3 regions of the Erwinia wuhanensis genome follow, and region 2 is predicted to be linked to each of the others. Evidence: predicted binding sites of a transcription regulator. Region 2 holds the regulator's gene; each other region holds the start of a gene.

Region 1 (3,114 bases), on a different contig from region 2:
GGAATGCCAAGGCGGCGGGTTTGCGCTTCCACGCTCAGCGGAATGGTCGCCGCGCTGGAGCGGCTGGTAAAAGCAAAAGTGATAACCGGCCAGACCTTGCGGAAGAAACGCCTGGGATTGACGCCGTTAACGGAAAGCAGCAGCGCGTGCACCGCAAACATAATCGTCAGGCCCAGATAAGATGCAATGACAAAACTGCCCAGCTTAACGATATCCGCCAGGTTAGAGCTGGCGACCACTTTGGTCATCAGCGCCATTACGCCGTAAGGCGTCAGCTTCATAATCAGACGCACCAGCTTCATCACCCATGCCTGAAGCACGTCGATGGCGGCCAGCACACGCTCGCCTTTCGGTTTGTCGTCACGCAGTAAATGCAGGGCGGCGACGCCCAGGAAAGCGGCAAAAATCACCACGCTGATAATAGAGGTCGGATTGGCCCCGGTCAGATCGGCGAAAGGATTTTTCGGCACGAAAGAGAGCAGCAGCTGCGGCGCGGAAAGGTCGGCCACTTTACCGATATAGTTAGACTGTAGCGCAGACAGGCGCGCGGTTTCCTGCACGCCCTGCACCAGGCCGCTGGCGTTGAGCCCAAACAGCCAGGTAACAAAAACGCCCACCAGCGCGGAAATCGCCGTAGTGAACAGCAGCACGCCGATAGTCAGCACGCTGATTTTGCCCAGCGACGACGCGTTATGCAGACGGGCGACGGCGCTGAGAATCGAAGCGAACACCAGCGGCATGACGATCATCTGCAACAGCTGTACGTAGCCGTTGCCGACAACGTTGAACCAGCTAATGGATTCTTTCAACACCGGGTTATCGGCACCGTAAATAGTGTGCAGGATTAGCCCAAACAGCACGCCTACAACCAGGCCTAGCAGCACTTTTTTCGCCAGGCTCCAGCTGGCGTTGCCGCTTTTAGCCAGTAGCCCCAGCAGCAGAATAAACGCCGCCAGGTTTGCAATTAATGGAAAATTCATCCCCAGATCTCCTTTTTTGACGAGGCATCAGCGGCCTCGTCAGTGAGCTATTTTTATTGCGCATCGGATACGCGTTGGGGGCGATGGTAGCAGCTCGCGGAGAGACGCCCATATAATCAAAAGGAATAGTTTATAATTTATTGAACGATATCGGTGACTTATTGCGCTACCTGGTGATTTATAAAACGCGTAACGCTGTTTTGCACCTGATCGATCATCTGCAGGGGCCAGCTTGCCGCACCAAAAGAGGGCGACCCGGTCGGGAACCATAGCGCCAGCGCAACCAGCGTCAGGCAGAGCATTCGCTCCATCTGGTTGCCGTTGCGGCTGTGCAGCAGCGGCAGGCGAAAACGCCAGCGGCAGGGCCACAGCAGCGGCACGCCGGCAGGGGTAAGCATATCGGCGACAATATGGCTGAGGTAGCCCAGCACCATGCCCTGAAAGACATCGGCAGGCAGCACCCATTCCTGCGGCAGTTTTAGCTGAAGCAGCGCCACGCCACCGATTACGGCCAGCAGGCTGTGGGTAAAGCCCCGATGCCCAAAGGCGCGCGCAATGGGCTGCGACAGCCAGCGAAAACGCTGACCAAGGGTAGAGCGCGGGTGATCGATATCCGGCAGCAGGCAGGTAAGCAGCGTGGCGGGAATAACGTGCCACCAGTCGCCATCACCAAGAACGGGCGTCAGGTCGGCGCGCTTGGCAAAAATCGCGCTGGCGATAGCAAAAATAACGTGGCCTTCGGCCGTCATGGAAAACGCTCGGTAACTGAACTGTCAATGCATCCAGTATAGGGGATATATACAGTAGAATAAATATGTGACGCTGTAACGAAAGGTTAATATTTCCTTTACGTCTGCGCGTTGAGCATGGATAAGAAAACGTAGCGGTTCCAGTTAGTATAAGCGGTTAAGCGCCGTAATGGCATCAATACTCTTGATTAAGGGGCTGGACGCGCAAAGGTCTTCCACCGATTACAGATTTCATTGCCGGGTAGAAAATAGCGAAAGGCTGTATCTGCCTGTTAACATTCAGCTGACGGGAAGCAGCAGGGTCAGCATTTCATTCTGCTTAAAGAAGCCGTACCGCCCGGCCAGTTTACGGCAGGGCGGAAAGCGGACACTGATGTTACTTGCCAAGCAGATGCCTGCTGCCCAGCTCGGTGAGCGAGGCCAGTTTGACGTCGGCCAGCGCCCAGCGCGCATCGTCGGCATAAACGGCCGCAGGCACCACGATTGAGCGCATCCTTGCGGCTTTGGTCGCAATCATACCGTTAACGGAGTCTTCCAGCGTAACGCAGTTAAGCGGATCGATGCCGAGACGGGTGGCCGCGTCCAGATAGACCTGCGGATGCGGTTTGCTGTACGGCAGCGATTCTGCCGAGGCCAGCACTTCAAAATAGTGACGCAGGCCGAACATCGCCAGCACCTTTTCCTGCATAAAAAGCGGCGAGGCGGAAGCCAGCCCAATTTTCAGCCCTTCCGCCTGGCACAGTTTCAGCGCCAGCTCCACGCCGGGCAGCAGCGGCCGCGTCTCCTCGATTAACGTCAGCGCGCGGGTAAGAATACGCTGCGTGACTTCCTCCTGCGATGGCCCGATCCAGGGCAGCGTTTCATACCACATGCGCACAACCTGATCGATGCGCAGGCCTACCGTATCCGGCATCTCGCTTCTGCGGGAAAGATCGACATCCAGCGTAGCGAAAACGTCCAGCTCCGCGCGTTCCCATAGCGGCTCGGAATCAATTAGTAATCCATCCATATCAAAAATTGCGGCTAGCACTGGACGTGAATAAGACATAATGCGGCTCCGTTAGCAGTTTTCTGACACCTTAACATGAAGTTAACAGCCAGAGCATTGCGCGCGTTAATTTGCCTTTTCGCTTACGGGCACACTTTTTTCAGGCACATTTTGCCGGGCAAGGGTAAACTTACAGCCCTCACAGCATAAGGACAGGAGAAAGCATGACTTATCAACAGGCTGGAAGAGTCGCGATACTAAAGCGGATCGCCGGCTGGATTATCTTTATTCCGGCGCTGATTTCCACGCTGGTTTCACTGATGCGTTTTTTGGAAGTGAGTCGTGAAAAGCGCGAAGGGATCAATGCGGTAATGCAGGATTTTTCTCACGTGATGAT
Region 2 (3,114 bases):
GCGCGATCAGCGCGTACGACCTGCTGGACCTGCTGCGCGCCAGCGAACCGCAGGCCAAACCGCCCACTATCTATCGGGCATTGGACTTTCTGCTGGAGCAGGGATTCGTGCATCGCGTGGAGTCCACCAACAGCTATGTCGTCTGCCATCATTTCGAAGAGCCTGCGCATACCTCGGCGATGCTGATCTGCGACCGCTGCGGCGGCGTAGCGGAGCAACATGCGGAAGGCGTGCAGGATATTCTGAAGTCCCTGTCGCGGGCAGCGGGCTTTGCGCTGACCAACAGCGTGATTGAAGCGCACGGATTGTGCCAAAGCTGCGTTGAGGTGGAAGCCTGCCAGCATCAGGATGCGTGCCAGCACGATCATACGCTTGGGACAAAAAAGCGCGGTCGTTGAAACGGTCAACCATCAGAATAATTTAAGCGGCGGGATCGCGCCAGACAAAACAACAAGGGCAGCGCCAGAAGCGCTGCCCTTGCTTTAGAAGGCTATCCGGAGAATCGGCCCTGGCAGTGCCAGTCAGCCTTTCCGGGGGCTATCTTATCAGAAACGGTGGTTGTTGCTGGTTTCCCAGTCGCCCAGCTCTTTCTCAGCCTGGTCTTTGGTGTAGCCATAACGTTCCTGAATTTTACCGACCAGCTGATCGCGTTTACCTTCTACGACGGTCATGTCGTCATCGGTCAGCTTGCCCCATTTTTCTTTAAATTTACCTTTTAACTGTTTCCAGTTACCGCCGGCTTCGTCTTTATTCATCTTGTTTCTCCTTAACCTTAGGTGATAACAGCTTATCGTTACAGCAAAACCACTGACAGCAACATAAAACGCTGCCCAAATGCTTAACGTACAGATAATTGTAGTAGAAGATGGCAGGTTTGCACGGCGAGGCGGCGTATTTTTCTAAAAAAAAGCGAAGCGGCACGGGCCGGGCAGCAAAAATCGCGCGGGCTCGGATACTTAAGAAGCGGGAGAACAGAAGCGCTGAGGCGATTTTGCCGGTTCGATCGAAGGGAGCGGGAAGCGACGGATGCCAACAGAGAGTAACCGCCCATACGGAATGCCAACACACAATAACGCCAATGCGGAATACCAACAGGCAGTAAATATCAGCGTGGGATACGAAAAGACAATAAACGCTAAATACGAACAGGAGCGGGCATCGATATATGTCGGACAGAACTACGATGGCTTGCGCTCCACAGGAGACATTCAGGCACGGTCAGACAATATGGCAGGGGCAGACAACAACCGTAGGTGCGGTCAGACAATATGGCAGGGGCATACAGCAGAAGGATTCAGACAATATGAGAGGTGCGAAATAAAAGCCGTAGGCGATACGCCCGCCGGTAGAAGCAAGCCTCTGCGTCATCGCAACGACGCAGAGGCGGCACGGCGTCTGGCTATTACAGCCAGCTACCGTTGCGGATCACGCCGACGGCAAGCCCTTCGATAGAGAAGGTATGCTCACGCAGATCCACCACAATCGGCTGGAACTCGCTGTTTTCCGGCAGCAGCTGCACAATGTTGCCCTGCTTTTTCAGGCGCTTGACGGTGACTTCATCATCAATACGCGCTACCACGACCTGGCCATTGCGCACGTCCTGGGTTTTATGAACCGCCAGCAGGTCGCCATCCATAATGCCGATATCCTTCATCGACATGCCGCTAACGCGCAGCAGGAAATCCGCGCCCGGCTTAAACAGATCGGGATCGACCTGGTAATGGCCTTCGATATGCTGTTCCGCCAGCAGCGGTTCGCCTGCCGCCACGCGGCCAATCAGCGGCAGGCCATCGACTTCTTCCATCATCAGGCGGATACCGCGTGATGCGCCGGAAACGATCTCGATAACGCCTTTACGCGCCAGCGCCTTCAGGTGTTCTTCAGCCGCATTCGGGGAGCGGAAGCCGAGCTGAGCGGCAATCTCTGCCCGCGTCGGCGGCATGCCGGTCTGGTTAATATGCTGGCGAATCAGGTCATAGACCTGCTGCTGCCTTGCCGTTAGTGCTTTCATCCCGCCCCCTGGTTGTTTATACAGTCGACTGTGAGTATATACAGGTATTTCGTCAATGAAAACCTCAAGCCGGATAAAAAACCATGGTGATAGCTATTTAGCCCGGCGGCTGGTGAGAAAGCAGAATCGTCAGCCAGACAAAAACCGCTAACAGAATAGCTAACAGCACGGCAGCTGAGCCCATATCTTTGGCGCGCCCGGAAAGCTCGTGGAACTCATTGCCCAGCCTGTCGACCACGGCTTCTATCGCGCTGTTGAGGATTTCCACAATCACCACCAGCGCGACGGAGCCAATCAGCATGACTCTGGCCAAAGGCGTCACGTCCAGCCAGCAGGCGATAATAATCGCCACTACCGCCGCAACCACTTCCTGGCGGAAAGCCGCCTCGTGTTGCCAGGCCGCCCGTAATCCTTTCCAGGAATACCCCGCAGCTTTAATGATCCGCGTTAAACCCGAGGCGTTATTTGCCATAATCAGGGAACCCTTTGTTCTGTTTAGCGTCAATGTCAGGGTAGCGCACATTTTGCAACACCACAGATCTCATGCAAGGATTCTGGTATGCTTGCGGCGCTTTGCTAACAAGAGGCTTTATGTTGTCTATGTCAGGTTGGCGTAACTTATATTACAAATTATTGAATTTACCGGTAAAAATGCTGGTAAAAAGTAAAGCGATCCCTGCCGAGCCGGTCGTTGAGCTGGGGCTGGATACGTCGCGTCCTATTATGTATGTGCTGCCATACGATTCAAAGGCCGATTTGCTGGCGCTGCGTGAGCAGTGTCGCAAAGAGGATCTGCCCGATCCTTTAGACCCGCTGGAGATCGACGGCACGCTGCTGCCCCGCTACGTCTTTATTCATGATGGCCCGCGCGTATTTCCTTATTACGCGGCCAATCCGGAATCCGTAAAGACGTTTCACGACTATCTGGATCTCCATCGCAGCAACCCGCTGCTGGACGTGCAGATGGTGCCCGTCTCGATTATGTTTGGTCGGGCGCCGGGGCGTGAAGTTCAGGGCGAAAGCCAGCCGCATCTGCGCGTGCTGAACGGCATTCAGAAATTTATCGCCGTCCTGTGGCTGGGCCGCGACAGCTTTGTGCGTTT
Region 3 (3,114 bases), on a different contig from region 2:
GCATTTTCGTTTCCAGCTCGCGGATACGCTTCTGCAACCCTTTTGGCGATAAATCGACCACCGCCGCATCGTCCTCCACCACATCGCGAGGCGATTTAAGGCGTTTCGGTTTATTTTTGTTGATGCCCTGGCCCAGCTCCAGAATGTCGGCGATCTTCTTGTTGAGCGCCTGCGGCACAATGCCTTTTTCCTTGTTGTAGATCTCCTGCTTCTCGCGGCGACGTTCAGTTTCGCCAATCGCCCTTTCCATCGACGGCGTAATTTTATCGCCGTAGAGAATAGCCTTGCCGTTAACGTTACGCGCGGCGCGACCGATAGTCTGGATCAGCGAGCGTTCGGAACGCAGGAAGCCCTCTTTGTCGGCATCCAGGATCGCCACCAGCGAAACTTCCGGCATATCCAGACCCTCACGCAGCAGGTTGATGCCGACCAGCACGTCAAACTTGCCGAGGCGGAGGTCGCGAATGATCTCCACACGCTCTACGGTGTCGATATCCGAGTGCAGATAGCGCACCCGCTCGCCGTGTTCGGTGAGGTACTCGGTCAGGTCTTCCGCCATACGCTTGGTCAGCACCGTCACCAGCACACGCTCGTCAATCGCCACGCGCTTGCGGATTTCCGACAGCAGATCGTCAACCTGAGTAGCGACCGGACGCACTTCGATCAGCGGATCCAACAGGCCGGTCGGACGCACCACCTGATCCACCACTTCGCCGCCCGATTTTTCCAGCTCGTACTTGCCTGGCGTAGCGGAAACGTAGATGGTCTGCGGCGCCAGCGCCTCGAACTCTTCAAACTTCATCGGACGGTTATCCAGCGCCGACGGTAGGCGGAAGCCGTACTCCACCAGCGTTTCTTTACGCGCCCGGTCGCCGCGATACATGCCGCCGATCTGCGGGATGGTGACGTGCGATTCGTCAATCACCAACAGGCCATCCGCCGGCAGATAGTCAAACAGCGTCGGCGGCGCCTCGCCAGGCCCACGGCCGGAAAGGTAGCGCGAGTAGTTCTCAATGCCCGAGCAGTAGCCCAGCTCGTTCATCATTTCTAAATCGAACTGCGTGCGCTGGGAAATACGCTGTTCTTCCAGCAGCTTATTGTTCGCCAGCAGCGTTTTACGGCGATCGGCCAGCTCGACTTTAATGTCTTCCATCGCCTGTATGATGCGCTCGCGCGGCGTCACGTAGTGCGTCTTTGGATAGATGGTATAGCGCGGGATCACCGAGGTGATCTGGCCCGTCAGCGGGTCGAAAATCGACAGCCGTTCGACCTCTTCGTCAAACAGCTCGACGCGCAGCGCATAGTCGTCCGATTCCGCCGGGAAGATATCGATCACTTCGCCGCGTACGCGGAAAGTCCCGCGCTGAAAAGCCTGGTCGTTGCGGCTGTATTGCAGCTCCGCCAGACGCCGCAGAATGGCGCGCTGATCGATAACCATGCCGCGCGTCAAATGCAGCATCATTTTCAGATAGGAATCCGGATCGCCCAGGCCGTAAATCGCCGACACCGACGCCACCACGATGACATCCCGACGCTCCAGCAGCGCTTTGGTCGCCGACAGACGCATCTGTTCAATATGCTCGTTAACGGAGGCGTCCTTTTCGATAAAGGTATCCGAACTGGGCACGTAGGCTTCCGGCTGATAGTAGTCGTAGTAGGAGACGAAATACTCCACGGCGTTTTCCGGAAAGAATTCCTTCATCTCCCCGTAAAGTTGCGCCGCTAAGGTTTTATTCGGCGCCAGCACCATCGTAGGCCGATTGAGATCGGCGATGACGTTGGCAACGGTAAACGTTTTGCCCGACCCCGTTACGCCGAGCAGCGTCTGATGCGCCAGTCCATCCTGCAGCCCTTCTTCAAGGCGGCGAATGGCTTCAGGCTGATCGCCGGAAGGTTGAAAGGCGGAATTAAGTTTAAAGACTTTGCTCATTGCATGGCTACCTGATGATGAAAAGCGCGGACAGGGTGGTAATTTTACTCTGCTATGACGATTTTGCCAGCAAAAAATACTGGATATATCTCCAGTTATCGATTAGAACAAAGGGAAGGCAGCGCGCGTGTGGGCCAACAGCGTTGAACGGATGCTTAAGCGGCAAGAAAGTGAAGGGGTTATCCCCAGCCGGACTGAAACTTTAACATTTGTCAAGACATCCTGACAAAATGGCGCGGGCAAAATATGCTGCGATCCTTCCCCGCTTGATTTTCACTAACGCCTTGAAATTTAACGCAATGTTATTTCAGCCGAGTTTAGCACCAACTCAAGCTTAAGCCGCGCCGGCTCTCGCCTTTTACAGGTTTTCAGTCATTCATACACATGGTTATCCACAGGAATGGTGGATAACTGATTTCAACGCCCAACCCGTCTGCTGTGTATAAAACGCAGCGTCCTGTGAGCGCGTACGCAAAAAAAATTTTTTCCTTAAATTTTTTACCTGTCCTGCGCGGTCTTGTCCGACCTGAAGCATACTTCTGCCTTCAGGGCTATCCCCATTAAGGCTTTTTTTTCAGCGGGTCGGGCGGCCGATCTGCCTTACAGGCAGGCGCCTGCACCATAAATGTTGGGTTTAGGGCACCATCAAAGTGCAGTCGGAAATTTCCGTGGGCAATTGTTAACCTTTTCTGACCAATTACCCGCCCTGCTTTCCTGATTTGCCGGTCGTTTTTTTCTGCATTTTAAAACCTGGCCTGCGAATTGCAGTTCCTGTTGACCGCCTCACGCTTTCAACATACCAGAGCGAGAAGCCCAAGCCATGGACGCTGCGTCCATGGTCAATCCTTCGTCACGCTACGAAGGCGCGCTCGAAAACTGTCTGGAGGAGAGTGTCAGATGCTGAGCTTACATGCGATAAATCAGTTTTACGGGCAGGATCATATTTTATGGGATGTGGATCTGGAACTGCCGCCGGGCACCTGTACGGGCGTGCTGGGAAGGCCGGGAATGGGGAAAACCACGCTGGTCAACTGCATTATGGGCCACCTGCCGATTAACAGCGGCACCATTATGTGGCAGGAAGGCAATCTGCCGCCGCAAAATCTGCTGCAGCAGCCGGTAGAAAAACGCGCGGCGCTCGGCATCGGCTATGTGCCTCAGGGGCGGCATATTTTCTCGCAGCT

Evidence for each region. The regulator LexA, encoded in region 2, represses DNA repair genes until DNA is damaged. The targets are predictions, from matches to a motif close to TNCTGTATGTACATACAGNA.
Region 1: the regulator LexA is predicted to act here: its motif matches at 1,749-1,768, upstream of QZH36_RS03715 (metal-dependent hydrolase).
Region 3: the regulator LexA is predicted to act here: its motif matches at 2,008-2,027, upstream of uvrB (excinuclease ABC subunit UvrB).

What each region holds. Positions count from the first base shown of each region.
Region 1 is NZ_JAUJUH010000001.1:816,888-820,001, reverse strand. It holds gene QZH36_RS03720 (L-cystine transporter) at 1-980, opposite strand, end outside; gene QZH36_RS03715 (metal-dependent hydrolase) at 1,139-1,729, opposite strand; gene hxpB (hexitol phosphatase HxpB) at 2,106-2,777, opposite strand; gene QZH36_RS03705 (YniB family protein) at 2,942-3,114, shown strand, end outside.
Region 2 is NZ_JAUJUH010000004.1:462,920-466,033, forward strand. It holds gene zur (zinc uptake transcriptional repressor Zur) at 1-398, shown strand, start outside; gene QZH36_RS12730 (CsbD family protein) at 546-755, opposite strand; gene lexA (transcriptional repressor LexA) at 1,403-2,011, opposite strand; gene QZH36_RS12740 (diacylglycerol kinase) at 2,109-2,483, opposite strand; gene plsB (glycerol-3-phosphate 1-O-acyltransferase PlsB) at 2,612-3,114, shown strand, end outside.
Region 3 is NZ_JAUJUH010000002.1:331,316-334,429, forward strand. It holds gene uvrB (excinuclease ABC subunit UvrB) at 1-1,930, opposite strand, end outside; gene QZH36_RS05965 (ABC transporter ATP-binding protein) at 2,828-3,114, shown strand, end outside.